DNA from 2 places in the Virgibacillus sp. genome. Region 2 is predicted to be linked to the other one. Evidence: predicted binding sites of a transcription regulator. Region 2 holds the regulator's gene; the other holds the start of a gene.

Region 1 (20,386 bases), on a different contig from region 2:
CAATATCTGTATCAATAATTAATCTGTTTTGCATCATTTTCTCCTTTTTTGTTAATAAAATTAAATTTTATACAATAAACATCCCAGCAATGGCTGCATTTGATAAATTAGCTAATGTTGCGGCAGCTAATGCACGGACTCCAAGTTGTGAAATTTCAGTTCTTCGGTTTGGAGCTATTCCACCTAAACCACCGATAGCGCCCGCAATACCAGCTATATTTGCAAATCCGCATAGTGCAAAGCTAATGATAGCAACGGATTTATCTGAAAAACTACTCATTTCCGTTGAAAATTCTGTGAAAGCAACAAATTCATTCACAGTAAACTTAATAGCAATAAAATAACCACCACCAATAATTTCATCAAATGGTATACCTATGATGAAAGCTATTGGCGAAAACAAATATCCAAATAGAAATTCTAAAGATAAATCTTGGATGCCTAATAAGTTACCAATAGGGTCAATTAAAATATTTACTAAAGCTATTAAAGATGTAAAAGCTATTAGCATGGCTGCAATAGTTAAGGCGAGCTTCATACCGTCACTTGCTCCAGTAGCAGCGGCATCAAAAACATTTTTAGTGGTAATTTCAGTTGTAACATTAGCCTTTTTGTCTGCTTTATTTTTAGTTTCAGGAACGATGATTTTGGCAAATAGTAATCCGGAAGGTGCTGCCATAAGTGCAGCTGTGAGCAAATAGTCCACTGGTATTCCTAGTGCCGCATATCCAGCAAATACAGATCCAGCTACAGTAGCCATTCCACAAACCATAACGGCAAATAGTTCCGACTTTGTTAAGCTCTTAACATAAGGTTTAATTACAAGAGCTGATTCATACGGACCTAAAAATATATTTGATGCAGAGGCTGTTGATTCAAGTTTACTAGTTTTCAGTATCTTCATTAATGCACCACCAATTAATTTAATAAATCCTTGCATCACTTTTAAGTGGTATAAGACAGATACCAAAGAAGAAAAGAAAATAATTACTGGAAGTACTTGAATGGCAAAGACAAATCCATTATCTGGTAGAAGGTCTCCAAATAAAAAGTCTATTCCTGATTGGGAAGATCCTATAATCTTTTCAACAAAATCAGCCATCTTTGTTAGAATTTTTTGTCCCCAATCCCATTTTAAAACGACGAAGCCGAAAAGAATTTGAAGAGCGAAGGCGCTTATTACAGTGCGATAATTAATTGCTTTTTTATCCATAGATATTGACCATGCAAGTAAACCGAGTACTGCAATTCCAGCAAGTCCCCATAAAACATTCATAGTGACACTCCTTTCCTAGTTCATTTTTTCCATAATGTCACCAAATCTCGACAAAAACATTGCTTTTCAAAAAGCTCTTGATAGAAGCTAAATAGTTGGTTACTATAGTAACGCTTTCATTATATTATTTGGCTATAGCATGTTATAATGCTAGCAAATAAAATGATAAATATTTATAATTATTCGGTTGCATTATTATATAATTCGGTTAAGTATACTATACGAGGAGTGGTCGATTGGATACATTGGATTTTTTGTTTTTTTCTAAACGTAAAAAGGGACAATATATACCTAGTCATAACCATAATTGTTGTGAGTTAGTCTATTATTTTGCAAGTGGTAAAACAGAAATCGATTCAACGGAGTATACTTTTTATGAGAATAATTTTGCCCTTATTTCTCCTAATACCAATCATGATGAAATACATTTTGTTGATGCTGACGTACTGTATATTGGTTTTTATACCGAAAACGAGATAATACTAGAAAAGAATGGTGTATTTCAAGACAGCAGGGATTGGGTTATTAGAGATTGTTTAGTTAAGATGAGAGAGGAGTTTGTACAAAAACAAAGTGGATTTTCAAAAATGCTTCATTTATTAGTAGGAAAGCTCGTTATCCATTTACAGAGGTTAATTGGTAAAACTAAAAAGTATATGGATCATACAGATGATAGAATGCAGTATGTTCGTAATTATATGGAAGAATATTTTCAGCAAAAGCTGACCAATGAAATTTTAGCCAATATTGCTGGATATAGTTATGATCATTTTCGACATTTATTTAAAGAAAAATTTAGCATGACGCCACAGCGATATTTGTATTTAAAAAGAATGGAATTTGCAAAAGCATGCCTTATTCATGATCCATCGAAGTTAATTTCCGATATAGCTTTGGAGGCAGGATTCTCTAATGACTCCCAATTTTGCAGTATGTTTAAACGAGAAACTGGTATGACCCCTAAAATGTATCGTGAAGAACAAAATAAAGTGTAGTTAATACCAATTGTTTCAATACTTCATAACAGAGAAACACCAAGTGCCATTTTTAGATTGGCTTTTTTAACACTATAGGAAAAACTACGACTTCCGCTATAAGACTTGGCGACAAGCTAAATTTTTCTAAGAGAGGGGCGAAACAGTTCTGAACGTTTAAGCATAAATGAAACTGGTAAAAATTGAAGTGCTAAAATAATGAAAATACATATTTACGGCCTCTGACATGGATGTATATCTTCCATTGGTTGAGAAATTAAAAAGCATATGTCCGTCTAACCTGTTCTTTTTTCATTTATGTGTGTACAAGTTTTAGGATGTAATCACTTTGTTTAGAAAGACATTGCTAGGTGTGATTTCATGCTACAAGTTGTCATCTATCTTTAGAAAGTGTTATGATAAATAATGGATTAAAATATTAAAACTAGTATTAACAATACACATCTCCAATTATCCAATAAGTATGCTACATGTTAAGATATAGGGGATTCAAGAAATTTGTTATTTTTGATAAATATTGAGGTGCTGCGTAAATGGCAAGTATTTTACAGAAAATTTTTGGTGATGGAACGCAACGACAATTGAAAAAACTTCAAAAGACTGTCGATCAAATTGAAGCGTTAGAACCGGAAATGGAAAAATTATCTGATGAGCAATTGCAACAAAAAACAGAAGAATTTAAAACAAGATATCAAAACGGAGAAACGCTAGACGAATTGCTAGTAGAAGCATATGCAGTTGTGCGAGAGGCTGCAAAACGCGTTTTAGGTATGCGTCCGTTTCAAACCCAGTTAATGGGAGCAATCGCCTTACATGAAGGAAATATTGCAGAAATGAAAACAGGGGAAGGTAAAACATTAGCTTCCACGATGCCTGCATATTTAAATGCCATAGCTGGAAAAGGTGTCCATATAATTACAGTAAACGATTATTTAGCAAGTCGTGACGCAAAAGAGATGGGTGAACTTTATGAATTCCTCGGTTTAACAGTTGGACTTAACGGAAATGGACTTACAAAAGAGCAAAAACGAGAGGCTTATAACCAAGATATTACGTACGGTACGAACAACGAATATGGATTCGATTACTTACGTGATAACATGGTTTTGTATAAAGAGCAGATGGTACAACGTCCGTTGAATTATGCAATTATTGACGAGGTGGACTCTATTTTAATTGATGAAGCAAGAACGCCATTAATTATATCAGGCTCTGCTAAAAAATCCGCAAGTTTATATCAACAGGCAAATGCATTTGTTTCAACATTGGCAAAAGATGACTATTCTTACGATGAAAAAACGAAAGGCGTTCAGTTGACAGAAGAAGGGATTAATAAAGCAGAACGTTATTTCTCTATTGATAATTTATTCGACTTGAATCATGTTTCGTTAACACATCATATTAACCAAGCTTTAAAAGCACATATCTCCATGCACCGTGACGATGATTACGTTGTAGAAGATGGGGAAGTCGTTATTGTCGACCAATTTACTGGTCGTCTCATGAAAGGTCGTCGCTATAGTGATGGGTTACATCAAGCAATAGAAGCAAAAGAAGGTTTACAAATCCAAAATGAAAGTATGACATTGGCATCGATTACGTTTCAAAACTTTTTCCGTATGTACAATAAACTTGCTGGAATGACAGGTACAGCTAAGACGGAAGAAGAAGAGTTTAGAAATATATACAATATGGATGTTATTGCCATCCCGACAAACAAGCCCATTATTCGAGATGATAAGCCTGATTTAATTTATAAGACAATGGAAGGAAAATTTCGTGCTGTCGTTGAAGATATTAAAGAACGCCACCAAAAAGGCCAACCCGTTCTCGTCGGTACGGTTGCCGTCGAAACTTCTGAACTCATTTCAAAGATGCTAAAAAAAGCAGGCATTAAGCATGAAGTGTTGAATGCAAAGAATCACTTTCGTGAAGCGGAAATCATCGAAAATGCTGGGCAGCGTGGTGCCGTTACAATTGCAACTAACATGGCTGGTCGAGGAACAGATATTAAATTAGGCGAAGGTGTTGTGGGATTAGGTGGACTTGCTGTTATAGGAACGGAACGTCATGAATCTAGGCGTATTGATAATCAGCTACGTGGACGTTCTGGACGTCAAGGAGATCCAGGTGTATCGCAATTTTACCTTTCCATGGAAGATGAATTGATGCGTCGATTTGGGTCTGATAATCTCCGTGCCATGATGGAGCGTTTAGGAATGGAAGATTCGCAACCAATTGAAAGTAAAATGGTTTCCCGTGCAGTAGAATCAGCACAAAAACGAGTGGAAGGAAATAACTTTGATGCGCGTAAGACGGTTCTTTCCTATGACGATGTTTTACGTGAACAACGTGAAATTATTTATAAACAGCGTTTTGAAGTGATTGATGCAGAGGGCAATTTACGCGAAATTATTGAAAATATGATTTTGTCTGCATTGGAACGTGTTGTTACAACACATACCCAAGACGATGATGAAGATAAGTGGGATTATAAAGCAATTGTAGATTATGTAACAGGTAACTTGCTTGAACCTCATGACATCTCTGAAGATGATCTTAAAGGAAAAGATCAAGAAGAAATAACCGAATGGATCATGGAAAAAGTAAAAGCACGTTATGACGAAAAAGAACAAGAATTAACAGAAGAACAAATGCGAGAGTTTGAAAAAGTGATTCTCCTTCGTACTGTCGATACAAAATGGATGGACCATATTGATCAAATGGACCAGTTACGCCAGGGAATTCATTTACGTGCATATGGCCAAAACGATCCACTTCGGGAATATCAACTAGAGGGCTTCGCTATGTTTGAGTCAATGATTCAAAGTATTGAAGAGGAAGTAGCGAAGTATATCATGAAAGCTCAAATTCGTGATAACCTTCAACGCCAGGAAGTTGTGAAAAATACGCAAGCTGTTTCTGGCGGTCAAGAAGAAAAGAAAAAAACACGTAAACCATTTGTCAAACAGAACAATGTAGGTCGAAATGATCCATGCCCATGTGGTAGTGGGAAAAAATATAAAAATTGCCATGGGAAATAAAAAGGAAGAAGCACTCCAAAAACGGAGTGCTTTCCTGACGCTTTGGCAACAATAATTACATAGAGGTGATTGAATTGGAACTAGTAGATATTAGAAACGATTTAGATAAGATGAATGGCCGCATCAACGATTTTAGGGGGTCTCTTTGACTTAGAGGCAAAGACAGAACGTATTCAAGAATTAGAGCTACAAATGACTGCTCCTGAATTTTGGGATGAACAAGAAAAAGCTCAAGGCGTCATCAATGAAATGAACCATTTAAAAACATATGTCAATAGTTTTTCTCAGCTTGAGCAACAGCTTGATAATTTAGAAGTTTCTTATGAACTTGTAAAAGAAGAGAATGATCAAGAGTTATTAGAAGAATTAATTCAGCAATTAACTTCTTTACGACAACAATTCAATGATTTTGAATTACAAATTCTTTTGAGCGAACCATATGATGCCAATAATGCTATCTTGGAATTACACCCTGGTGCAGGTGGCACGGAATCTCAAGACTGGGGAAGCATGCTGTTACGAATGTATCAGCGCTGGTCAGAGAGAAAGAAATTTCAAGTCGAGACGTTAAATTATTTACCAGGTGATGAAGCAGGGATTAAAAGTGTTACATTGCTCATTAAAGGACATAATGCTTATGGTTATTTAAAAGCAGAAAAAGGCGTACATCGCCTTGTACGCATATCACCGTTTGATTCATCTGGCAGAAGACATACGTCGTTTGTTTCGTGTGAAGTGACGCCAGAAATGACGGATGATGTAGATATCGAAGTAAAGTCTGAGGATATAAAAATCGATACGTACCGTGCTAGCGGTGCAGGTGGCCAACATGTAAATACAACGGATTCTGCTGTGCGTATTACCCACGTACCGACAAACATTATTGTGACTTGTCAAAATGAACGGTCGCAAATTAAAAACCGGGAAGCAGCTATGAAAATGTTAAAGTCAAAATTATATCAACTTGAAATTGAAAAACAAAAGCAGGAATTAGCTGAGATTCGTGGTGACCAAATGGAAATTGGTTGGGGAAGTCAAATTCGTTCTTACGTCTTTCATCCATATTCTATGGTGAAAGATCATCGCACAAATGTAGAAGTTGGTAATACGCAAGCCGTTATGGATGGAGAAATTGATTCGTTTATTGATGCTTATCTAAGACAACAGGTGAATTAAACCAATAATAATTTTTCATAAATTCGTCATAATTGGCTGTGTAAGTTGACCTATCAACCTTTAGCGCCTTTTTTGTAGTAATATTTGGAAACAGAAAGAGTTTTAAAACAGTAGTCATTGGTTATAATAGAATTGATGTATGATTAATAACATAGTTAGGGGGATTAGAATCATGAAAAAATGGTTATTAGCAATGCTGTTTGGCACTGTATTAGTGCTGGGCGCATGTGGGGGCGGCGATGATGAAAATGCTTCCGAAGAACCAGCTGATAAGGACGATGCAAAAACAGAGGAAAATAGCGGTAGTGTAGATGCTACTGCTGCTGAAGAAGTCTACCAGGATAATTGTTTAAGCTGCCACGGTGCAGACTTATCTGGCGGCAATGCCCCTGCTTTGACAGATGTAGGATCAAAGTATTCCTCAGATGAAATTGCAGACATTATTAAAAATGGAAAAGGAAGTATGCCTGCAGGAATGGCTAAAGGCGATGATGTTCAATTGCTTGCTGATTGGTTAGCAGAAAAGAAATAATGAGAATTAAAACAAAGCTTACTTGACAAAATAACAAGTAAGCTTTTTATGTTCCACTATAGATAACTATAGTATTTTTGGGTTTATTGTATAAGAAAAACAAAGGCTTTCACCAAAATGAAAAGTCGCTGAAGTTCACAATTATCCACGACGAGTTGCTACACCTTAAAACAAGAAAAAACAGTAGCCTTTTACAATTGCTACTGTTTTTTCTTGTTTGGCCTGTTATAAAGAATTACTAATTTTTGCGTTTATATAAGTGAAGTTACTTAAACAAGTCTTTAAATCTTCCAAATATGTGAAGAGCTCTCCTTCCAGGCAATTGCTTCTTTCCATTTACGACATATTCGAGATTGGTAATTATATCTACTCCTATAAATAGTCCAATAGTCTCTTGATTTTCTATAATATGACAATTTGTTTCACATTAACCTCACTTTGAAATACAAATGTAATAATTTTGTGTCTAAAAATTGTGCGGAAAGATGTTATAATTATGTAGACACACTCCTCACAACATCTATGAGTGGTTATCTTAACTCGATTTTTAAACGTGCTTGAGTCACTATCTTCAAAAGTGGGTTGTGCGCAAAAAGGGGGAGTGAGAAAGACCCACGCTTAAATATCCGAATTGGTTAGAAACCTTCAGTTATGCTACTTATGTGATACTATTGTCTCATAATGATAAAAGGTTCCTTTACTGTTTGAAGATGTGCAATATGCGTAACGTGGCACACTACAATTAAAAAATAAAGGTGATTAATGAATGATACAAATGAAAGATGTATATAAAACGTATGATAATGGTGTTTCGGCACTAAATGGAATAAATATAAATATTGACCGTGGTGAATTTGTATACATAGTTGGTCCGAGTGGTGCAGGTAAGTCCACATTTATCCGGCTAATTTTCCGAGAAGTAAAGCCAACAAAAGGAACGGTTTATGTAAATGAAATGAATGTTAATGAATTAAAAGAAAAGAAAGTGCCCTTACTTCGGAGAAATGTTGGGGTCGTTTATCAGGATTTTAAATTGTTGTCTAAACTGACAGTCTATGAAAACGTAGCTTTTGCGATGGAAGTAATCGAGTCCCATCCCTCACTAATTCGAACACGTGTAATGGAAGTACTAGATTTAGTCGGCTTGAAAAACAAAGCTAGATTTCTCCCTCATGAATTATCAGGAGGTGAGCAACAACGTGTATCGATTGCACGAGCTATTGTGAACTATCCTAAAATTGTTATTGCTGATGAACCAACAGGTAACTTAGACCCAGATACTTCATGGGGAATTATGAAAGTATTGCAGGAAATCAATGACCGTGGAACAACAGTCATTATGGCTACACATAGTAAAGAGATTGTTAATACTTTTAAAAACCGTGTTGTTGCAATTGAGGACGGATTAATTGTTAGAGATGAACATCGAGGTGAATACGGCTATGAAGGTTAGAATACTTATGCGACATATACGTGAAGGATTTAAAAACATCCGGCGTAATGGCTGGATGACAATGGCCTCGATTGCAGCTGTGACAACGACATTGATTTTAGTTGCTGCTTTTTTAGCTTTAATGCTGAACTTAAACGAAATGGCAGATAACATAGAAAGAGATGTCCAACTTGATGTCATGATTGAACAAACTGCATCACAGGAAGATATTCAAGCTTTAGGAGAGTCCATCAATAAATTAGAAAACATCGATTCTGCTGTTTTTTCTTCCAAAGATGATGAATTAAATAAATTAATCAAAAGCATGGGAGAGGATGGACAAGCTTGGGAAATGTTTGAACAGGACAATCCATTGAACCATGTTTATATTGTGAAGGCAAAACAGCCTGAAGATACATCAGCTATAGCTGAAGAAATTAAACAGATGTCAGCTGTAGAAGATGTCGTTTATGGGCAAGAAGTTGTGGAAAAGTTATTTGACTTTAACAAGTATGCAAGAACGATTGGATTAGTGTTAATAATTGGATTAGTATTTACGGCTATATTCTTAATCTCAAACACGATTAAAATCACAATTATGGCTAGAAGTAAAGAGATTGGCATTATGAAACTAGTTGGTGCGACCAATGGTTTTATTAGGTGGCCATTCTTCGTGGAAGGATTATTACTGGGTGTAATGGGTTCAATTATACCAATTATTATTGTGCTTACAGGGTATTATTACGTGGAAGATATCTTAAGTAAGCAAACGACGTATAATTTTATCGAACTTTTACCTTATACTCCTTTTGCTTTCCAGTTATCGGGAATTATTTTAGCAATTGGTGCAGCTATAGGTGTTTGGGGAAGTGTGATGAGTGTTAGGAAATTCCTAAAAGTCTAACGGAATAATTTTAATGTCAACATGAACATGCATATGCCAGAGATGTCCTTTGACATCTCTCTCTATGTAGAACATAACAAAAACAGAGGGAAAGGTGAACAAACCAATGAGAAAGTTTCCAGTCCTATTATCAACCATTGTTGCAGCTTCTACCATCACATTATCAACGACTTCCATATCTGCAGAATCGACGGCAGATTTAAATAAAAAAATTGATGCATTGCAACAACAACAAAAACAACTTGAAGAAAAACAAGGTAAGTTACAGCGTGACACAGATAAAACAGATAAAAAGATTAATAAAAACCTAGATAAACAAGGTTCTGTTGAAAAAGAAATTCATTCGATTGATACAGATCTACAAAAAACGTTAGAGCAAATAACAACGAAAGAAACAGAGATAAGTAACACCAATCAACAAATAAAGGAATTGGGAAAACAAATTCAAAAGCTCAAGAAAGAGATTACTATACTAAAAGAACGTATTGCTAAACGAGAAGGATTATTAAAGGATCGTCTGCGTAACATTCAGCAAAATGGTGGCTCTATGAAATACATAGAAGTTATTTTAGGATCGAAAAGTTTTGGTGATTTTATTAGTCGGTCATCTGCTGTAAACACGATTATGGATCAAGATAAATCGATTATGGAACAGCATGAAGCGGATAAAATAGCTGTGGAAAAAAATAAAGTAGACGTAGAAAATAAAAAGTCTGAAGTGGAAGAGCGAAAACAATCCTTGCAAGCTCAAAAACAGGATTTAGTTGCCTTGAAAGGACAGTTAGATAAACAATTGTCGAAAAAAGAAACACTAATGGCGAGCTTGGAAGAAGAACACAAAGAATTGGAAGCATACAAAGTAAGTGTAGAGGAAGAACAAGAAATTTTGGCACAACAGGCTGAAGCAGCGGAAAAAGCAAAACAGCTTGCTCAATCACAAAAGAGTGAATTAGAGCAGCTAGCTAAAGAAAAAGCAGAGCAACAAGCAAAACAAGAAGCGAAGCAATCTAAGTCCAATCATCCATCTTCTGCTAATAATAGCTCTGGCTCAAGTTCAAATTCAAGTGGTGGTTCAGCACCAGCGCCAGCACCTGAGCAAAATATGGGGGGAGATATGATGTATCCTATCTCTGCGCCAATCACCTCTCATTACGGCACTCGCTGGGGATCAATGCATCATGGTACAGATTTCGGTGCACCAATAGGTACGCCAGTTCGTTCGGCAGCATCTGGAGTTGTTATTATGACTAATTCTGCTTCTCAAGCTGGGATGTCAGGTTATGGAAATGTTATTTTAGTGTCACATAATATAAATGGACAATCTTATACAACCTTATATGCTCATTTAAATAGTATCGGAGTGAGTCAAGGTCAAACTGTAAGTGCTGGCCAAGTTATTGGTGCTAGTGGAAATACTGGCCAGTCTACAGGACCACATTTGCATTTTGAAGTTCATCGCGGTGGTTGGAATGGTTCTAAAAGTAATTCCATTGATCCAATGACAGTTTTAAATTAATTTTAATCCAAAAGGCATCAATCAATTTCTAATTCGATTGATGCCTTTTTTGCTGATAACATGTATAATGACATCATAAAGAGAAGCTGCAATGATTGGATGGTTTCACTCAGCCTCTTGGGATTTACCTATCCCACGGATGACATGAATTATAAATGTATTGAGAAGAAAGTTAAAAAATTCTCTCCAAAACGGAATAGGAACGATGGTAATTATTTTTTGAATTGCATATGTTATGATAACAAGAGAATATTAACTCTTGTTTATTACTAAATGACAATTGGTATGAAGCTTGAACAAGTGAGATTCCTATGTTTAATGAGTTGAGGTGAAAGGATGAAATTAAGAAAGCTACATATTGTACTACTTTTTATATTAGCTTTAGTTATTGGTCTGGCTGGAGGTTACACGGGAGTGAAGCTAGCTCAGAAAACAACTCCACCTACAGAACAGTCAATGAAATTAGGTGGTGAAACGGCTGCCAATGAAGTACCAACCCAAGATATGGAAAAAGTGGATCAAGCTTTTCGATTAATTAAAGAAAACTACTTAGAAGAAGTTGATGATAAGCAGTTAACAGAAGGTGCGATTCAGGGCATGCTTTCTACTTTGGAAGATCCATACAGTTCCTATATGGATGCAGAAACAATGAAGAAATTTAATGAGCAAATTGAGTCTTCATTTGAAGGGATAGGAGCAGAGGTAAATAAAGTAGACGATGTATTAAGCATAGTAGCTCCGGTGAAGGACTCTCCAGCTGAAAAAGCAGGATTACGGCCAAATGATCAAGTTCTCAAAGTTGACGGGAAAAGCCTCGAAGGCTTAAGTCAAAATGAATCTGTCGCTAAGATACGAGGAGAAAAAGGAACCAAAGTGGAACTAACAATCCGTCGGGCTGGAGTTGAGGAACCTTTTAAAGTGACAATAGTAAGAGATACTATTCCTCAGGAAACGGTATACAGTAAAACGAAGAATGTAGACGGCAAAAAAACAGGTATTTTAGAAGTGACGAATTTTTCGGAACGCACAGCTCAGGAGTTCAAAGAACAGCTGACAAAAATGGAAGATAGTGGTATTGAAGGATTAGTGATTGACGTTCGAGGGAATCCTGGTGGACTGTTAAATGTTATTGAAGATATTTTAAAACAATTTGTTCCAGAAGATATGCCTTACCTACAAGTGGAAGACCAAAAAGGTAACAAAACACCATATCATTCTGATTTAAAGGAAAAGAAAAAGTACCCGATCAGTGTCATTATAGATGAAGGAAGTGCTTCAGCATCGGAAATATTAGCTGCAGCTATGAAAGAAATGGGCTATGACGTGGTTGGGCAACCAAGTTTTGGTAAAGGAACGATTCAGCAAGCCGTTCCTTTAGGGGATGAAAGTACTATTAAACTTACTTTCTTTAAATGGTTGTCACCAAATGGGAAATGGATACATGAAAAAGGTGTCCAACCTACTATTAATCAAAAACAACCTGAATATTACTATACAAGCCCTGTCGAAATTGAAGAGCCGTTAAAGGAAGACCAAACTGGAGATAAAATTAAAAATATCCAAATTATGCTTCAAGGTTTAGATTACGATCCTGGGCGTACAGATGGCTACTTTAGTGCAGCAACAAAACAAGCAGTAACTTCTTTTCAACAAGATAATGATTTGCCTACATCTGGTGAAATTGATGCGCAGACAGCTAAGCTGATTGAAACCCAAATCATTAAAAGTATTCGTAATGGGAAAGATGATAAACAATTAGATAAAGCAATAGAAGAAGTTTATAAGTAATTTGTAAGCAATGAGAAATCATGTCCGCGAGTATTTGCTCGCGGATTTTCCTAAAATAGTCTCATATGGATGTAGAAATAAAAAACTATTGTTATAAAGCGCTGTTGCCTGATATACGAAGCATACATAAAGTCAAGCTGGGTACATTCATCCCTCCCGGGATTGTTCGTATCAAAGGCTATGACCTAAAGGTCACTTAAAAAAATTGGTGTAGGTGCTGTTACTTGCTACTGAGTTTACTTAGCCTCAAGCATTCCAAATTCTTGAATGGAGAGTCTGGCAGCTTCTATCCAGGATAAACGCAAAACATATATTAGGACACCTAGCTCGATGTAGATAATAATAAGTTGTAAGAAAGCGACTTTGATTATTGGGGTGATAAACTTGTTAGAATCAGGCTTATTAGAAATCGTTAAAGGGATAGGGAAAATGTTTTTAAACCCGTTATTTTACTGGATTTTTATTCTAATTATTGTTACTGGAATGAAGCGGATAAAACGGGAAAGAGAAGACTTCGGTATAAAAATTTACAATTTGTCTTCAGAATGGAAAAATACGTTTTGGCTGTCTATTATAGTAGGATTGTTACTTTCTGCGTTTACACTAGGTGTGGGTGTTACACTTACATATCCTGTTATATTGTTATTTGGTTTGATAACTATACTCATTAGTATAACGGGAAGAATTAACTTACTTTCGGCAAGCTATATTTTAGGAATAACCTACTTAGTCCTCATGTTTGTACCTGAATGGATAAATATAGAGACAATACTTCCTTTTCATATACATACAGATGTTCATCTTTCGGGTTTAGTTAGTTTATTAGCTCTGCTATTACTTGCCGAGAGTATCTTATTATTTAGCTCCAGAAACGATGTAACCTATCCAGAACTGACACTTAGTAAACGGGGGATATGGGTCGGACAGCATCATTTAAAAAAGCTGACAGTAATTCCGTTTTTTTCACTTGTCCCAACAGGTTCACTAACTCCGTTTGCGGATTTTTGGCCTTATTTTACGTTAAATGGGGAGACATACGGTCTTGTACTTACTCCTTTTATTCTCGGTTTTGATCATATTGTACGTGCGCAACACCCTTCATTTGCTGCTAAAAAGCTAGCACGATCTACATTGTTATTAAGTTTCCTAGTGGCTGCGCTTGCAGTAGGTAGTATATATTATTCTTTGTTTTCATTTATAGCGGTATTATGTGCAATTTTGGGAAGAGAATGGATAAACTATCGCTTTCGTATTAACGAACAAAATAAACCAGGGTATTTTCAATCAACGGATCGAGCGTTAAAAGTGCTTGCTGTACTTCCGGATTCTCCAGCTGATCGGTTAGGGATTCATGTAGGTACGTTGATCACTAAAGTAAACGGGAAGAAAGTGAGTCAACCTGAATCGTTTTATCACGCCTTGCAAACAAGTGGAGCTTTTTTTAAATTGGAAATCATTAATCGAGAAGGAGAAATAGAATTACTACAAGGGGCATGGTATGAGGGGGACCATCATGGTTTAGGACTATTATTTGTCTCTACCCCACACGATCATGAGCATCTTAATGTAAGTAATGGAGAAGGATAATTTATCAAATTTTAATCTTTTGTTTAACGTTTAATCGAAATGAATGAACCAAATAGCTACGCATGAACCTGTCTTATTTCCTTTGTTAATGTTGGGATAAGTCAGGTTTTTCTGGTTGCTTGCTTTTCACTTCAAATAAGTGCTGTAAAACGCCTATTTTAAGATGTTAACTGAACAAGTGTTAGAGAGGGTGTCAGCACTCATGAGGTGTATATCTCTCATTATTAAAGATTAGCGTTCCCTTAATTTTAGAGCCTTTTTGTCGATGGGTAATAATATTGAAAAAATGTTGCAAGCTAATATAAAAAAGTGTTGGAGTTGAGTGGCTCATGTTTATGCGCACCTGCTTTCTGTATTTTTGGGGAAGTATCGACCCAATTTATTTTACTTGCTCTAGGTTAACATATATTGTTGGCCCAAACCAAAAAAGGACGCTATTACGAGCTCGATTAACGAAATATAAAGGCGCTAAAATGGTTCTTTCTGATGGGACCGTAATAGAAAAGGGTGATTTGTTAGTGAAGATACATTTGCATAATGTTAAATTACTTAAAAAATTCTCAAAACAGTCGAATGACATGAAACGAGCCGTTATCATCTATCATAGTGTAAAACAAGCAATGCCAAGTTTAGCAACATATATTGAAAACCACGTGGAACAGGAAAGAGTAAAAGGGATTATTGGAATTACTAATTTATCAAAAGGTGGAAAGAAATTAGGGTTTGAAGAGAAAGCCTTGCAAAATAAATTTTATCGTATTTTCAAGAAAATAACATTATTCCCGATTAGTTTTTTAGCTGGGAAAAAATCAATAAAACCTGTTTATTTATTTATGTCAAAAGGGAAGTTATTAATGAAATACGGAAATCGCTGTTAATGAAAAATTTTTGCTTTTTAATCTTTCCGCATTCATTTTCAAGCCTAGACAGTAGAGTCTTTGCGATAGATGAAAATAACTCACTTTAAAACGATAGGATGAAACAAATGAGGCAGATGCAACCATCAGAAGCATTATTTCTTCCGTTTTTACAAATTCCAAGCGGGCATCACCATGTAGCAGATGCACTAATTGCTGAGTACAAAAGCATTTATCCAAATCATCGGTATGAAAAGGTGGACATACTTAGTTATGGGTATAAAAGTATAGAAAAGTTAGTTTCTTCTACGTATTTAACTTGGATAAAATATTTTCCGGAAGGATATGATCGTTTATACTCGTTTTTAGTTTATAAACAAGGGACTAAAAAAAGAAGCAGACAATGGCATTATGAAACTTTGTTTCGTCCAATACTACAAAAGGTGGTACAGCAAGCTGGAGCAAATATACTGTTTTTTACACATGCTTTACCTTCCAATATGGCAAGTGTTTTAAAGCAACAAAGAAAGATAGAAGCTATTACAGTAAATGTGTATACAGATTTTTTTATAAATGCTTTATGGGGGACAAAGGGAATTGACTATCATTTCGTTCCGACACTTTCCATGAAACAATATTTAATACAGTGTGGTGTACAGGAAAGTAGTATATTTGTTACTGGCATCCCCGTTCACCCATATTTTTATTATACGAATAGCAATCAAAATCAAAAAGAGGAACTGCAAATACTAATAGCTGGCGGTAGTTTAGGGACGGGAGATTTGGAATGTTTGCTAAATGAATTGAATTTATCTTCTCGAGCACATTTTTATGTTTTATGCGGACAAAATGAGCAGCTATATCAAAAACTTTACTCTAAAAAAAGTTGTCACATAACGCCATTACGCTATTTGCATTCTAAGCAAACAATGAATCAACTGTATGAGCGTGTAGATGCTGTTATAACGAAGCCTGGTGGTGTAACCGTTAGCGAATGTCTTATGAAGCGGAAACCACTGTTTATATACAGCGCTTTACCAGGCCAGGAAAGAATTAATTTACAGGAATTAACACGTTTAGGTTTAGTACAAGTAATTGATAAAAATAAACCAATTGGCAAGCAAATAATGGATTTTTTTTCAAATGATTACAAGCAACAACAACTGTATCAACAGATGCATAACTATTTTGAAAACATGGAGCTAGATTCTGTAGCATCTATTATGAAACGGATTACAGAAGAATCAAAACACAGGGGGGGGAGTAGTATCTCCTACATATAAGATGGGGTAAAATTATCCCCATAGATGGAGCCAAACAAATAAGAGAAGCAACTATATGAATTAGCTGCAATAATAGGTAAGCTTTTCAGGAATAGAGTAAAGGTGTTTGAAGCATGCGGAGAGGATGTCTGCCCATCTGCATGTTTTTTTCACTAGAGGAAAGTATATGATTTTCTTGATTTAGCGTACAAGAAAAACGAAGGCTTTCTAAGATTATATGAAACAATTATTACATCTCGGCAGTAAGTAAAAAATGGTATTTTACCAAGGTTTCATTTGAAAGAACAGATCATGCATCTATTTATTATTAATGAAGTCTGTGTTGCGTTTCCCTACCGTGTATTTTTTCGATAGGTGGTAAGAAGTCTGTTTACAAGCGTTTTGTTTGGAAGTCGTAAAGCGCGGCGCTAAAATACGATATGAAGCTTAAACATACTTATTGATTAGTAATTCATAAAGCATATGTTAGCCTTTGTAGGAAAGGGAATTATTACAATAACGAATATTTGTTCGTTTTTCTGTTAACATATGTAAGGTTTATGATAAAATGAATACTAGTTATGGACGGATCGGAGGAGAAGCTAGTGGAAAATCAATTTGAGCTAGTTGCCAAATATGAACCAAAAGGTGACCAACCACAAGCAATTAAAGAAATTGTTGAACATATTAAGGCAGGAAAAAGGCACCAAACACTTTTAGGCGCAACAGGAACTGGTAAAACTTTTACTATGTCGAATGTAATTAACGAGATCAATCGGCCAACTTTAGTGATTGCGCATAATAAAACTTTAGCCGGTCAACTATATAGTGAGTTTAAAGAATTCTTTCCTAATAATGCTGTGGAATATTTTGTTAGCTACTACGATTACTATCAACCTGAAGCTTACGTACCATCCACGGATACATTCATTGAAAAAGATGCGAGTATAAATGATGAAATTGATAAACTAAGGCACTCTGCTACATCAGCATTGTTTGAGCGACGAGATGTTTTAATTGTTGCGAGTGTTTCCTGTATTTATGGATTAGGTTCTCCAGAAGAATATAAAAGTCAAGTACTCTCTATTCGGACAGGAATGGAAAAGGATCGAGATCAACTATTACGTGAACTTGTAGACATTCAATATGCTCGCAATGATATTAACTTCCAACGCGGGACGTTTCGAGTACGTGGTGACTCTGTGGAGATAATTCCAGCTTCTAGAGAGGAACACTGTATACGCGTCGAATTCTTTGGTGATGAAGTCGACCGCATTCGTGAAGTAGATGCATTGACCGGGGAGATTATTGGCGATCGAGAGCATATTGCTATTTTCCCAGCCTCTCACTTCGTAACACGAGAGGAGAAATTGAAGCTTGCTATTAAAAATATTGAAAAGGAATTAGCAGAGCGTTTAAAAGAGTTACGCGATCAAGGGAAATTACTAGAAGCACAACGTTTAGAACAACGGACGAATTACGATCTGGAAATGATGCATGAAATGGGCTTCTGTTCAGGCATTGAAAATTATTCACGCCATCTTACTTTGCGTGAAGCAGGTGCGACACCATATACATTGCTTGATTTCTTTCCTGATGATTTTCTAGTTATGATTGATGAATCACATGTCACACTCCCACAAATTCGTGGCATGTTTAACGGGGACCAAGCGCGAAAACAAGTACTTGTAGATCATGGATTCAGATTGCCGTCAGCGCTAGATAACCGCCCGTTGCGTTTTGAAGAATTTGAAAAAGCTACGAACCAACTCGTTTATGTTTCTGCCACACCAGGACCATACGAACAAGAACATTCGCCAACAATGACAGAACAAATCATTCGACCAACAGGTCTCTTGGATCCAGAAGTAGAAGTAAGACCAATTGAAGGACAAATTGATGACTTAATCGGGGAAATTCATAAACGTTCCGAGAAAAACGAACGTGTGCTAGTCACTACGTTAACGAAAAAAATGTCTGAAGATCTAACCGATTATTTAAAAGAACTTGGTATAAAAGTTGCTTACTTGCATTCAGAGATTAAAACATTGGAGCGGATTGAATTAATTCGTGATTTACGTGTTGGTAAATATGATGTTCTCGTTGGAATAAATTTATTACGTGAAGGTCTTGATATTCCAGAAGTATCTTTAGTGACAATTTTAGATGCGGATAAGGAGGGATTTTTACGTTCAGAAAGGTCCCTTATCCAAACGATGGGGCGGGCAGCGCGTAATGAAAATGGCATGGTTATTATGTATGCAAATAAAATTACGAAGTCGATGCAAATAGCCATTGATGAGACGTATCGTCGGCGTGCAAAGCAGATTGCTTATAACGAAAAGTATGGTATTACTCCTACGACGATTAAGAAAGACGTACGAGATGTAATTCGAGCAACTGTTGCTGCTGAAGACCAAGAAACGTACGAAAGTAAAACGAAAAGTGTTACGAAGCTAGCAAAGCAGGATAAAGAAAAAGTAATAGCGAATATGGAAAAAGAAATGAAGGAAGCTGCCAAAGCATTGGATTTTGAAAAAGCAGCTGAACTTCGAGATGTCATACTTGAACTGAAAGCAGGAAGGTGATGAAATGCCTAGTAAATATATAACCATCCAAGGTGCTAGAGCTCATAATTTAAAAAACATTGATGTCAATATACCGAAAAATAAGCTGGTCGTCCTCACCGGTCTGTCTGGTTCTGGAAAGTCTTCATTGGCTTTTGATACCATTTATGCAGAAGGTCAAAGGCGTTATGTTGAATCTTTATCTGCCTACGCAAGACAGTTTTTAGGTCAAATGGATAAGCCGGATGTAGATGCTATTGAAGGCTTATCTCCAGCAATCTCGATTGACCAAAAGACGACAAGTAAAAATCCTCGTTCTACAGTAGGAACAGTGACAGAGATATATGATTATTTGCGTTTATTGTTTGCTCGAGTTGGTCACCCTACTTGTCCGAAACATGGGGTAGAGATTACATCGCAAACCGTAGAACAAATGGTAGATCGAATTATGGAATATCCTGAACGGACTAAAATGCAAATTTTAGCACCAATAGTATCGGGCCGAAAAGGGGAGCATGTAAAGGTATTTGAAAAATTAAAGCAAGAAGGCTATGTTCGCATTCGGGTAGATAAAGAAATGCGAGAAGTTACCGAGGAAATAAAGCTTGAAAAAAATAAGAAGCATTCTATCGAAGTGGTTATTGATCGGATTGTTGTTAAAGAAGGTATGGAAGGTCGGTTAAGTGATTCGATAGAGACAGCATTAGCTTTAGGCGAAGGAAAAATCATTGTTGATGTAATCGGTCAAGAAGAAATTACATTTAGTGAAAATCATGCATGTCCTATTTGTGGATTTTCAATTGAAGAATTAGAGCCACGTCTCTTTTCTTTTAACAGCCCTTACGGAGCATGTCCAACTTGTGATGGATTAGGCACAAATTTGGAAGTCGATTTAGACCTGGTTATTCCTGATTGGGATAAATCGTTAAATGAACATGCTCTTGCGCCTTGGGAACCGATTAGTTCTCAATATTATCCACAATTGTTAAAAAGTGTTTGTAACCATTATGATATTGACATGGATATGCCTGTAAAAAATATTCCAAAAGAGAAAATGGATAAAATCCTTTACGGCAGTGGTAAAGAAAAAATTTATTTTCACTATGTAAATGAATTCGGCAATGTTCGAGATAATCATATTATGTTTGAAGGTGTAGTTAATAATGTCTCTAGACGTTACCGAGAGACATCTTCGGATTTTATTCGTGAAAATTTAGAAAGATACATGGCTCAGAAAAACTGTCCATCCTGTAGCGGATATCGTTTGAAAGAAGAAGCACTAGCTGTCCAAATGAATGGGAAGCATATTAGCGAGGTGACCGATTTTTCAATTACAGAAGCACAGACCTTTTTCCAAGGCTTACAGTTGTCCGAAAAAGAAAAACAAATTGCGAAAATGATTTTAAAAGAGATTTCGAATCGGTTGGAGTTTTTAAATAATGTAGGATTA
Region 2 (12,120 bases):
GAGTTGCGGAGGATTCTAAGGCAAGAATTAAATGAGCCAAGCGCTCATAAAAAAGCTAATTTGCGTCAGGGAGACCTTGCTAGGTTTTTTAGCCGTTAAACGTATCCTTATGCTAAAGTTACCCGTTATGTATCTTGCGCTATAGCTATATAAGTTTTTTAGTATAAGTAAACGAAGGCTTCACCGTAAAATTTGGCGATAAGCCAAGTTTTTATAAAAAGTAACTTTACAATTTGGTTCGTTTAGGGAAACAAATGGATATTAGTACGTGATGTAATAAAACGAACCAATCAATTAAAAATGTGAAATGTTGGAATGTTATAAATTTTATTAAATTTCACTAGGCAAGGGAAACATTGAATTGGTGGTGTGTAGTTATGAATTTCATATACGTTATTACTATCTATTTGTTTTCCTATTCAAATAAATAAAATTGAAATAGGAGGACAAAGTATGGGAAGCACTTATACAAGAGAAGATGTAGTAAAACGCATTAAGGAGGAAAACGTCCGTTTTATCCGTTTGCAGTTTACGGATATGTTGGGGACCATTAAAAACGTGGAGATTCCACTTAGTCAATTAGGTAAGGCTTTAGATAATAAGATGATGTTTGACGGCTCTTCCATTGAAGGATTTGTACGCATTGAGGAGTCTGATATGTATTTGTACCCAGACTTGGATACGTTTGTTGTTTTTCCTTGGACATCAGAAAAAGGAAAAGTAGCTCGCTTTATTTGTGATATTTACAAAACGGATGGGACTCCTTTCGAAGGTGATCCACGTTACAATTTAAAACGAAATTTAAAGAAAATGGAAGAGTTAGGTTTTGATGCTTTTAATATTGGGACTGAACCTGAATTTTTCCTCTTTAAGCTAGATGAAAAAGGCGATCCCTCTATGGAATTAAACGATCACGGAGGCTATTTTGATCTTGCACCAACAGACTTAGGGGAGAACTGCCGTAGAGACATCGTTCTTGAATTAGAAGAAATGGGTTTTGAAATTGAAGCTTCCCACCACGAAGTTGCTCCTGGTCAACATGAAATTGATTTTAAATATTCAGATGCGGTAAAGCATGCAGATGATATTCAAACGTTTAAATTGGTTGTAAAAACAATTGCCCGTAAGCATAATTTGCACGCAACCTTCATGCCGAAACCATTATTTGGAGTGAATGGCTCCGGCATGCACGTGAATATGTCGTTATTTAAAAATGGAGAAAATGCATTTTATGATAAAGACGGTGATATGGGGTTAAGTAAGACGGCTTTTCAATTTATTTCGGGTATTATTAAACATGCTGGTAGCTTCACAGCGATTACAAACCCAACCGTTAATTCCTATAAACGTCTAGTTCCTGGTTATGAAGCTCCTAGTTATATTGCTTGGTCTGGTGCAAATCGAAGTTGTCTCATGCGGATTCCAAATTCTCGTGGTATTAGCACGCGTGTAGAAGCTCGTAGTGTGGATCCATCAGCAAATCCATATTTAGCACTTGCCTCTTTACTAGCAGCTGGCTTAGACGGTATCGAAAATGAAATGACTCCGCCACCAGCAGTTGATCGTAATATTTATGTGATGTCTAAAGAAGAACGTGAAGAAAATGGTGTTCACGATTTACCTAGCACCTTAGCGGACGCATTAGAAGAATTAAAGAAAAGTGAAGTTATTGTAAATTCCTTAGGTGAACACCTTTTCGAACACTTTGTTGAAGCAAAGGAAATCGAATGGGAAATGTTTAAAACACAAGTACACCCGTGGGAAAGAGAGCAATATTTAAGAACTTATTAATAGCGGAAGCCCTTGGCACTATTGGTGTTGAGGGTTTTTTGGTGTATCAAATCATAGCTTGTTGGTCTCTGGGTGAATGCCCAGAGATTGCCCAGAAAAAGAGAATCATTCATCTAGAAAATACTCATATGATCCTCAAAGTCATTCATACCTTTTTCTTTTATTTTATTATATATGTGTGCATTTTTAATAGTTACCTACTTTATTTTTAACTTACAAATGCGTGGTCTAACTCCACCGTCTAAAGACGGTGTCCGCTTTTAGCCTTACCTTTTTTGTCCATACGAAGTGAAGAGGTGAAAGTATGGATGGATATAGAAAAATAGTCATGCTGTGTAGAATATCAAGTATCATGTCATATGGGTGACAAAGTATAGATATAAGGTTTTGGGCGGTCACATAGCGGTGAGAGTGCGTGATTTGATAAGACAAAGTTGTGAAGCCAGAGGGATTACCATATTGCAAAGAAGTGTTGGGAAAGACCACATTCATTTATTATTATCTTGTCCTCCAAGTATTGCTCCAAGTAAAATATTAGTATCTAAAAGGAAGATCATCGAGATTATTGCAGGATGAGTTTCCAGAACTCAAAAAGAGATATTGGGGGCAGCACCTGTGGGCAAGAGGATATTTTTGTGCCACCGTAGGAACGGTAACGGAAGAAATAATAAGAAATTATGTAGCAAATCAATTCAATGAAGATAAGGACGAAATATTTAGGATAGAAGAATGAGTTTAGTCTAGCTTTGAGGATGCTTCAGCTAAGGCCTTTGAGAAAGGAAAGTGGTACAAGGTGCAACAGGTCGAGCCAAACAAAGTACTTCTTCAAGAAATTTATTTTTAGGTGCACAAAAGAGATTTACAAGGGCACCCTAATAAATTAATGAATATACATGTTGACTTTATTGGTAGACGAGTAGAATCTATTCACGATGGTCATCTCCTTTTTTATAATCAACCTTCTTGGACGGATATATATGTTGTTGGCCATCTAAACAAAGGGGAAGGTTTTCCGACCATTGTTAACAAATTAAAAGTCGGTAATGGCTAACAGTATAAGGTCAAAAATAGTAAAGGCGCAATTTATTATGTTACAGCAAGTAATAAATACGTTAGAGTAGAATAGTAAAAAAAGTTACTCGTATCAGTAATAACCTAACTGTTAAATTCATTCTATTAACCATGTAAATATTGACATAGCGAAAACGAAGGTAGGGGACATATTTCTTTAAGATGTCGTTTCCTAAAATAAGAAAGGGGAGCATTATTTGAAAATTTTATTAAACATTGATGCACAACAATAGTTGGGAGTACTTTTTACTCTATAGAATATCACTATAATTCGGATATTTCTAGGATACTAACAAGCTTAGCAAGGACGGTGGAAGGGTTTTCTTCTTAGCACATATCTCTCTTTCAAAATGTGGTTTTTTGCTTGTCTAAGTATGTACGCTTTCGCTTAAAGCGTGCTAATCTTTACATGTACATGAATAATTACAACTTGACATGATGACCTATACTCGCATAGATTTGGTAGCCAAAAGCCAGCTACTACAAGTGCTGGCCTATCAGTTGTAATATACACTGGGAATCAAAAATGCGTACGGTAAATGAACGTTTTTGTACATACTTAAAAATTAGCATTTATAGTAGCAGAACAAAAATAGATTATGCACGTTTAGATTGAATTGAATCAAAAAAATAGTTAGGTTACGATGGTAAGTACATAAAGTGAATTTTGTAGTGATTATTTTATGTAATGAAAAGACGCTTTATTTTAATGCTCATTTTACGATAAGGTGTAAAACGAGAAAATTTATTAATTTTATCATATTATAGAAATAAAGGAGGTGTAAGGAGTGAAAAAATATATAATCACGTTTCATATGACAGATGGTACTGAAGTTGTTACAGAGGAGGAGCGAGAAAGTAAAAATGATTTTTTCTTTAGTTTAAAGCGCTATGATTCTAATTGGTACAAAAGTAAAAATACAATAATAAATTTAGACAACGTAAACAGCATTATCTTGAAAGCGCAATCAGATGGGGTGCTGAAAACTGGTAATGAAGAAAAAGAATTACGAAATGTTGTATGGTGACGAAGCATATTAGTGCTTCGTTTCTTTGTTTCATAGAGTCTTAATGGGAGATTTATATCAACTTTATTTGTATTTATCTATGTTGAGGCACCTGCTAAACTTTGGTAGTGTACATTTTGTCTGCATCATTAATAAGAATAAATGCAAGTAACAATCATATATATAAAATAGAAGATAAAGAAAGGAGACAATTATGTTCACACAATATAAATATTGGAAACCTTATATAAGTCCGTATGATCCATGTAAACCCAGTAAAGTGAAAAGTTATGCTACTCCACCTCAATTATATATGGGGTTTCAACCATATGGATTAAAACAATTTAACACTCCAAAAGAAGCACTCTATCATGGTACACTTTGGCCTCAATTATATAGTCCTTATCCAAACCCTCATAAAGGAGACGAACAAGGTGAATAAGCAAATGCCTCCCGAATATTATCGGCTGCTCGAAGAAATTCAAGCAAACGATTTTGTCCTAGTTGATTTAAACCTTTATTTAGATACCCATCCTAACGATTTTGAAGCTATTCAACAATTTAATAATTTATCAAAGGAAACGATGCAATTAAAAATGGACTTTGAAAAGAAATTTGGACCACTTATGCATTTTGGAAAAAGTTTTTCTGACTATCCATGGAATTGGAAAGATACCCCTTGGCCATGGCAAGTTTAAAATTATATATCATATCATTTTGGATAGGAGGAAGCCAAGATGTGGTATTATGAAAAAAAGCTACAATACCCAGTAAAGGTCAGTACTTGTAATCCAATGTTGGCAAAATTTCTCGTTGAACAATATGGAGGAGCAGAGGGAGAACTTGCTGCTGCACTTCGTTATTTAAACCAACGTTACACTATACCAGATAAAGTAGTAGGACTTTTAAATGACATTGGAACTGAAGAATTTGCGCATCTGGAAATGATTGCAACGATGATTTATAAATTAACGAAAGATGCAACTCCCGAACAATTAAAGCAGGCTGGTCTTGGTGAACATTTTGTTAATCACGATAGAGCGTTGTTCTACCATAATGCAGCAGGCGCTCCATTCACTGCCACTTATATCCAGGCAAAAGGAGATCCTATTGCCGATTTGTATGAAGATATTGCTGCGGAAGAAAAGGCGCGGGCGACATATCAATGGATTATTGATATGTCCGATGATCCTGATTTAAACGATAGCTTGAAATTTTTAAGGGAAAGAGAAATTATACATTCACAACGTTTTAGAGAGGCTGTAGAAATTTTAAAAGAGGAAAGAGATCAAAAAAAAATATTTTAGTTAATATTTCCTATAAACACGGTAAAGGGCGAATAGTTACTTTACTTATTGTAAAATAAGACGGTTTCGCATTCTATACCTTGTTTAAAATATTATCAAGAAAGGGGAGCGCTGGAAGGTGACACACGACGAAGTATAGGTGGGTTGCGCATACTTTTATACCGAGTGGAAAAATATGCTACTACACTTCGGATGATCCTTGTGATTTCCATACAAAGTAAAACCTAAATATAACGCAAGAAACCAGATTCGAGTGAACTACAGATTTCTGTGTATCCAGTTTTGTAAGCCGGAGTATGGCAATACGTATTGACTCTGGAATCGTTCCATAGTTTATACTTACAAACATAGTAACTATAGATAAAGGAGTAGTTGTACAATGTTCACATATGATGTAGCAATAATTGGTGCAGGAGCAGGTGGTCTAAACACCGCTATGGAAGCAATTAGTATGGGAAAAAAAGTTGTATTAGTTGACAAATATAAGCCAGGTGGAGAATGTACTTGGGCGGGTTGTATTCCAAGTAAAGCACTTATTCAACTTGCTGATGAAATTCATGCGGCGAAAAAATATGCCAACATTGAAGTAGACGGGAAGCAAATAATGAGTAAAGTTCGTCAATTAATAGAAAAAGCGCATCAAGCGGAGGCAGTAGAGCAATTACAAGCTGCAGGTATTGAATATATTCAAGGTGATGCGAAAATTAACGATCAACACAGCATACGTGTAGCTCATGAAACCATTACTGCTGAAAAAATAGTTATTGCCACTGGATCAAGAGCTCTTATTCCTTCTATTAAAGGAATTAATCAGGTTAACTATTTAACAAATGAGAACGTCTTTCAACTTGAAGATTTACCAAACAATCTAATCGTTGTAGGGGGTGGCCCTATTGGTGTTGAATTAACGCAAGCTTTTCAACGTTTAGGAGTGCAAGTAAAACTAGTTGAAATGGCTGACCGTATTTTATTTAGAGAGGAAAAAGGCTTAGCACAACAGCTCCAGGGTACGTTGGAAGAGGAAGGGGTGCAACTGTATACATCCGCGAAGGCGCTTGAAGTAAAACAAGCAAATTGTACTACAACCCTAACTATAGATAGGAACGATGTACTTGAACATATTGAAGCAGAACAGATATTGTTTGCCTTAGGTAGAAAGCCGAATATAGAAAAAATTGGTTTAGATGATCTGGGGATTCGCTATACTAACAAGGGCATTGAAGTTAATGAATATAATGAAACTTCAGTTCGCAACATTTATGCTGTAGGAGATGTGGTTGGTCCTTATTTATTTTCTCATATGGCTGGATTTCAAGCTAAACAGGCAATGCGACATGCATTTTTAGAAATGCATACCCCAATAGAGCAACACCCAGCTTGGTGCACCTTCACACATCCAGAACTGGCTAGAACAGGGATGACTGAAAATGAAGCAAGGGAGAAATTTCAAGACAAGTTTAATGTTTATACAGTAAGCTATTCTGAATTAGATAGGGCTGTTGTTGATCAAAAGACAACCGGAGAAGCCAAAATAATTTGTGATCAAGATGGATTTATAATTGGAGCAAGTATTTTAGGGGAAAGAGCCTGTGAGTTATTGGGCGAATTGCAACTTATGAAAACATTCCATATTCCCTTCCATAAACTAAAGGATACAATTCATCCATATCCGTCTTATAGTGAAATTCTGACACAATTAAGCAACGCAGCTGTTGAATAATTAAAATAAAAGTGTTTTTAATACCATATGTTATCCTCAAGTCTTGAATAAACGAATTCAAGCAGGCACCTTTTATATTACTAGAGTAAAAGACTTGTGTTCATTACAGGTCTTTTTCAATTTCTTCTTCTTTTTTGTCTTGTTAAGTAGCGTTCCGTCTGTTGATAAATTTAGAATTGTAACGTATTCTGTAGTATGTTAGATAACATCTACAGATAGTAGAGGTACCTTATGCTAGTCGCTTTTAAAGACAAAACAAAGGAGATTTTAACATATGGCTGAGAAATATTTTAAAACAGGAGACATAGCCAAATTTCATGGAGTGTCTAGTGATACAGTGCGCTATTACGATAAAGAGAATTTAGTTACTCCTTCTGTTGTTAAAGATAATAAATATAGGTATTATTCTTTGAATGACGCTTTGAAGTTTAGTAATGTAACTTGGTTGCGTGAATTAGGTGTACCTTTAAAAACAATTAAGAACTGGCTTGATTATAAAGATTTGACAGATGTATCGAAATTTAACGAGAATTATTTAGAGACATTATTGCTAGAGAGAGAGTTATTAGATAAAAAAATCTATTTTTTACAAGAGTTAAATAGAAGGCTAGCCTCTTTTCAAACAAAACCAAATATGTGGGAAGTGGTTAAGGATAATTATATATTTACCTGTGATGGATTTAACTTTACAGCTGATGATAAAGGCTTCAATATTAATGAATCCAATCTGTATGACTCCCAAGAAGATGTTTTTTGGAATAAGACTTCGATGATTGTTTATCAAAACAACTTAAGAGATTTTCATCATCCTAAAAAAGGAGAAGTATATTGCTCTAACATTATTTCTAGTATCGATCAAGATATCAAAAAAATTAGTTTTCCAACAGCACTTCGTTATAATTTTGTCGGGAATCCTTTTTCTGATATGAGAAAGATGCAAGAAATATTGAATGAAGCAAAGGAACATGCCATTACACATCAGTTGCGTCTAGAAGAATACTGCTATTCATTGTTTTATCTATCACAAATTAAGGAAAAGAGCCCCGTTTACTATGTGCATATTTATTGTCCTGTCTATTATACGGGGGAATGATGACAAAACAAAATTCATAGTAACCCAATATTTATACACAAAAAAAACTGCCAACTGGCAGTTTTTTAGTGTATATGTCGATACAATCCAATAACCTTCCCTAAAATGGTTACATTATCGTATATAAGCGGCTCCATGGTTGCATTTTCTGGTTGTAATCGTATATGATCTTTTTCTTTAAAAAAACGTTTTACGGTTGCTTCATTATCTGCTGTCATTGCAACAACAATTTCGCTATTTTGTGCTGTGTTTTGCTGTTTAACGATTACCATATCTCCATCTAAAATTCCAGCTTCAATCATACTCTCTCCTTCAATTACTAAAACAAATAGACTATCATCAGGATTAGCCGTATTTGCAGGAAGCGGAATATATTCTTCAATATTTTCTACAGCTGTTATGGGCAAGCCTGCTGTTACTTTCCCGATAACAGGCGCATAAAGTGCTTCTTCTTTTGGAATAGGATTCTCTTCTTCCAAATGTAAGATCTCAATTGCTCTTGGCTTTGTAGGGTCACGTCTAATATAGCCTTTGTCTTCAATTCTAGCTAAATGCCCGTGAACAGTCGAGCTAGACGCTAAACCCACAGCCTTGGCAATTTCTCTTACAGATGGTGGATACCCTTTTTGCATTACTTCATCTTTTATATAGTCTAATATCATTTGTTGCCTTTTGGAAAGTTTAGTCATGAATCTATCACCTCGCGCATAATATTAATTAACCTTAGTTTACCATTAGATAAAACTTCGCGCAAACATTCGTTCGAAAAATACTTGACAAGATCACGCGTTCGGTTATAATAGGGGTAGAAAGCGAACAAAAGTTCTATATTGTATAAGGAGGGCTATTAGATGTTTCAAAAACTGACCAAAACAGACGCATTCTATCTTGTAGCTTTTGCATTAACATTAGGTTTCTTATATTATTCTATTATAATGAGTTAATATGATAGAAGGAGTAAACATTGTGAAGGCAGTTGTATATTGTAGGGTAAGTACTGACAAAGAAACTCAAGAAACATCATTAATAAGACAGAAACAGGAATTGGTTAAACTGGCAGCTGAATATCAACTTACTGTGGTAGCGTGTATACAAGAGCAAGAGAGCGGATATAGTATTGATCGAGATGGGATATTTAAGATGTTAGAGATTTTTTCTCAAAAAAGGGCAGATTGTTTATTGATTCAAGACGAGACTCGTTTAGGTAGGGGGAATACAAAAATTGCCCTTTTTCACCAGCTGCTGAAATTACATATTCCTATTTATACAAGCTTTCATGGAGGGAAGTTAGAGTTATCGGAAGCAGATTCCATGGTGTTGCAGATCGTTGGGATTGTGGAGGAGTATCAACGCAAAATACATAATATAAAGATAAAAAGAGGGATGAAGCAGGCAATTGCAAAAGGATATGATCCCACCTTAAATCTTTCGAATAGAAATGAAGCTCCAGGAAGGCAAAGATTAGAATTTCCTGTTGAAGAAGTCATTAATTTACGACAAAATGGTCTGACGTTTAAAGAAATTGCTGATACATTAAATGGTCTAGGTTACAATGTATCAAAGGCTACTGTTCATAGACGCTATCAAGAATATGAAAGCAAACAAAAATAAAGGTATTCTCAGGAGGACAAGTTCTTTGCCCTTCTCTTTTTTATATGGTACTGTAAAGGAATCATGTTGATAAGCACACCTGTTTTATATCAATGACATCTATTGTACAATGAAAGAGAGTGCAATTTTGTCACCGAAAACTTATGATTTAACAGAATAAAAATATACGCATGAGGGAGGGTAGATGGATGCTCTCAAAAGGTAAGATCGAACGTATTAATGAGCTTGCAAGAAAATCCAAAGTGGACGGACTAACTATTTCTGAACAAAACGAACAAAAAAAATTACGCCAGGAATACTTACAGGGTGTAAGAAAATCTTTTAAAAATCAGTTTAAAACAATGAAAGTAGTTGATCCAGAGGGAAATGATGTAACACCGAAAAAAGTAAAAGATTTACAAAAAAAGCATAACAAGAAGTAGCAATACCTATTTTGTTATAAGTGCATGATTTCACTTGTAGCAAAGTAGGTTTCATTATAGAATGAATATAGGCATAATTATGAAAGGAGTTTACACTGAAATGGCAAATACAATTGAGCAACAATCTATTAATACAATCCGTACATTGTCTATTGACGCTATTGAACATGCAAATTCTGGGCACCCAGGTCTACCAATGGGGGCAGCGCCAATGGCTTATACGTTATGGACCGAATTTATGAACCATAATCCTAAAAATTCAAAATGGTTTAATCGTGATCGATTTATTTTATCGGCAGGCCATGGGTCTATGTTATTATACAGTTTACTACATTTATCAGGTTATCAAGTATCTATGGATGATTTAAAATCCTTTCGACAGTGGGGATCTAAGACTCCTGGACATCCTGAAGTTCATCATACGGATGGAGTAGAAGCAACTACTGGACCTTTAGGACAAGGTATTGGTATGGCTGTCGGTATGGCAATGGCAGAAGCACATTTGGCTGCTAAATATAATCAAGAAAATATTGCGGTTGTAGACCACTTTACATATGCAATAGTGAGCGATGGCGATCTAATGGAAGGTATCTCTCATGAGGCGGCGTCTTTAGCAGGACATCTGGGATTAAGTAAATTGATAGCACTTTATGATTCTAATGATATTTCTTTAGATGGAGATTTAAATAAATCTTTCTCTGAAGATATTGAAAAACGTTTTGCATCGTACGGTTGGCAAGTATTAACTGTCAAAGATGGTAATGATGTCAATGAAATTAGACAAGCTATTAAAGCAGCGCAAGAAAATCAAAAACAACCAACTTTAATTGAAGTGAAAACCATCATTGGGTATGGGTCTCCAAATAAATCTGCTTCGTCAGCTTCACATGGCGCTCCATTAGGTGAAGATGAAGTGAAACTGACAAAGGAATTTTATAAATGGACACATGAAGAAGATTTCTATGTGCCCGAAGAAGTATATGAAGATTTCAACCAAAAAATAGTTAAAAGAGGTGTTGAAGAAGAGGAAAACTGGAATCAACATCTAGCAATGTATAAAGAGAGGTGCCCAGAATTAGCTAAGCAGTTTGAGCTTGCTCTCAACGGTGAACTTCCTGCTGATTGGGACAAAGATCTTCCAGTTTTTGAACCAGAACAAGATACACTAGCTACAAGGGCATCTTCTGGAAAAGTATTGAACGCTATTGCTAAAACCGTTCCAAACTTCTTTGGTGGTAGTGCTGATTTAGCTGGCTCAAATAAAACTACCATGAACGGGGAAGATGATTTTTCTCGTAAAAACTATGCTGGTAGAAATATTTGGTTTGGTGTACGAGAGCATGCGATGGGCGCAGCTTTAAATGGTATGGCATTACACGGTGGATTAAATGTATTCGCCGGTACTTTCTTTGTGTTTAGTGACTATTTGCGACCTTCCATCCGTCTTGCATCAATTATGAATACACCTGTTACTTACGTGTTTACACATGATTCTATTGCGGTAGGGGAAGATGGTCCAACGCATGAACCTATTGAACAGCTTGCTTCACTACGAGCAATGCCTGGATTATCGCTTATCCGACCAGCTGATGCAAACGAAACACAAGCAGCTTGGCGATTAGCTTTAGAATCTACAGATACACCGACAGCACTTGTGTTAAGCAGGCAAAATTTACCTACACTTTCTGGTACGAAAGAACATGCGTATGAGAGTGTTAAAAAAGGTGCTTATATTATTAGTGAAGCAAATAAAGAAACGCCTGATGTAATCCTTCTGGCAACCGGGTCGGAAGTACAATTAGCGATTCGTGCCCAAGCTGAACTGAAAGAAAAAGGTATAGAAGCTCGTGTAGTAAGTATGCCATCTTGGGATCGTTTTAAAGCACAGGATAAAAACTACCAGGAACAAATTCTACCTCAAACTGTCAAGAATCGGATAGCTATTGAAATGGCGTCTCCATTTGGTTGGGAAAGATATGTAGGTGAACACGGGAAAATTATTGGTATTGATACTTTTGGAGCCTCTGCAAATGGGGAGAAAGTAATGAAAGAATATGGATTTACCGTGGAAAATGTAGTTAAGCATGTAGAATCATTT

What was found. The regulator LexA, encoded in region 2, represses DNA repair genes until DNA is damaged. The targets are predictions, from matches to a motif close to CGAACATATGTTCG.
Region 1: a site for LexA is predicted at 16,890-16,903, ahead of uvrB (excinuclease ABC subunit UvrB). Genes of this name have one in related genera too.

The regions. Positions count from the first base shown of each region.
Region 1 is NZ_JABXHF010000044.1:10,576-30,961, forward strand. Features, by position in the region: gene HLX49_RS10540 (nucleoside hydrolase) at 1-37, opposite strand, end outside; gene HLX49_RS10545 (NupC/NupG family nucleoside CNT transporter) at 68-1,276, opposite strand; gene HLX49_RS10550 (helix-turn-helix domain-containing protein) at 1,513-2,271, shown strand; gene secA (preprotein translocase subunit SecA) at 2,805-5,315, shown strand; one part of gene prfB (peptide chain release factor 2) at 5,390-5,461, shown strand; one part of gene prfB (peptide chain release factor 2) at 5,463-6,491, shown strand; gene cccB (cytochrome c551) at 6,664-7,023, shown strand; gene ftsE (cell division ATP-binding protein FtsE) at 7,790-8,476, shown strand; gene ftsX (permease-like cell division protein FtsX) at 8,466-9,359, shown strand; gene HLX49_RS10580 (murein hydrolase activator EnvC family protein) at 9,466-10,875, shown strand; gene HLX49_RS10585 (S41 family peptidase) at 11,212-12,663, shown strand; gene HLX49_RS10590 (PDZ domain-containing protein) at 13,048-14,250, shown strand; gene HLX49_RS10595 (YkoP family protein) at 14,586-15,128, shown strand; gene HLX49_RS10600 (MGDG synthase family glycosyltransferase) at 15,236-16,390, shown strand; gene uvrB (excinuclease ABC subunit UvrB) at 16,975-18,957, shown strand; gene uvrA (excinuclease ABC subunit UvrA) at 18,962-20,386, shown strand, end outside.
Region 2 is NZ_JABXHF010000091.1:1,654-13,773, forward strand. Features, by position in the region: gene HLX49_RS15445 (MerR family transcriptional regulator) at 1-99, shown strand, start outside; gene glnA (type I glutamate--ammonia ligase) at 454-1,791, shown strand; partial or broken gene tnpA (IS200/IS605 family transposase) at 2,134-2,524, shown strand; gene HLX49_RS17160 (hypothetical protein) at 2,636-2,842, shown strand; gene HLX49_RS15465 (hypothetical protein) at 3,651-3,890, shown strand; gene HLX49_RS15470 (spore coat associated protein CotJA) at 4,084-4,311, shown strand; gene HLX49_RS15475 (spore coat protein CotJB) at 4,316-4,567, shown strand; gene HLX49_RS15480 (manganese catalase family protein) at 4,607-5,176, shown strand; gene HLX49_RS15485 (dihydrolipoyl dehydrogenase family protein) at 5,556-6,896, shown strand; gene HLX49_RS15490 (MerR family transcriptional regulator) at 7,171-7,989, shown strand; gene lexA (transcriptional repressor LexA) at 8,055-8,678, opposite strand; gene HLX49_RS15500 (YneB family resolvase-like protein) at 8,956-9,600, shown strand; gene HLX49_RS15505 (DUF896 domain-containing protein) at 9,789-10,022, shown strand; gene tkt (transketolase) at 10,123-12,120, shown strand, end outside.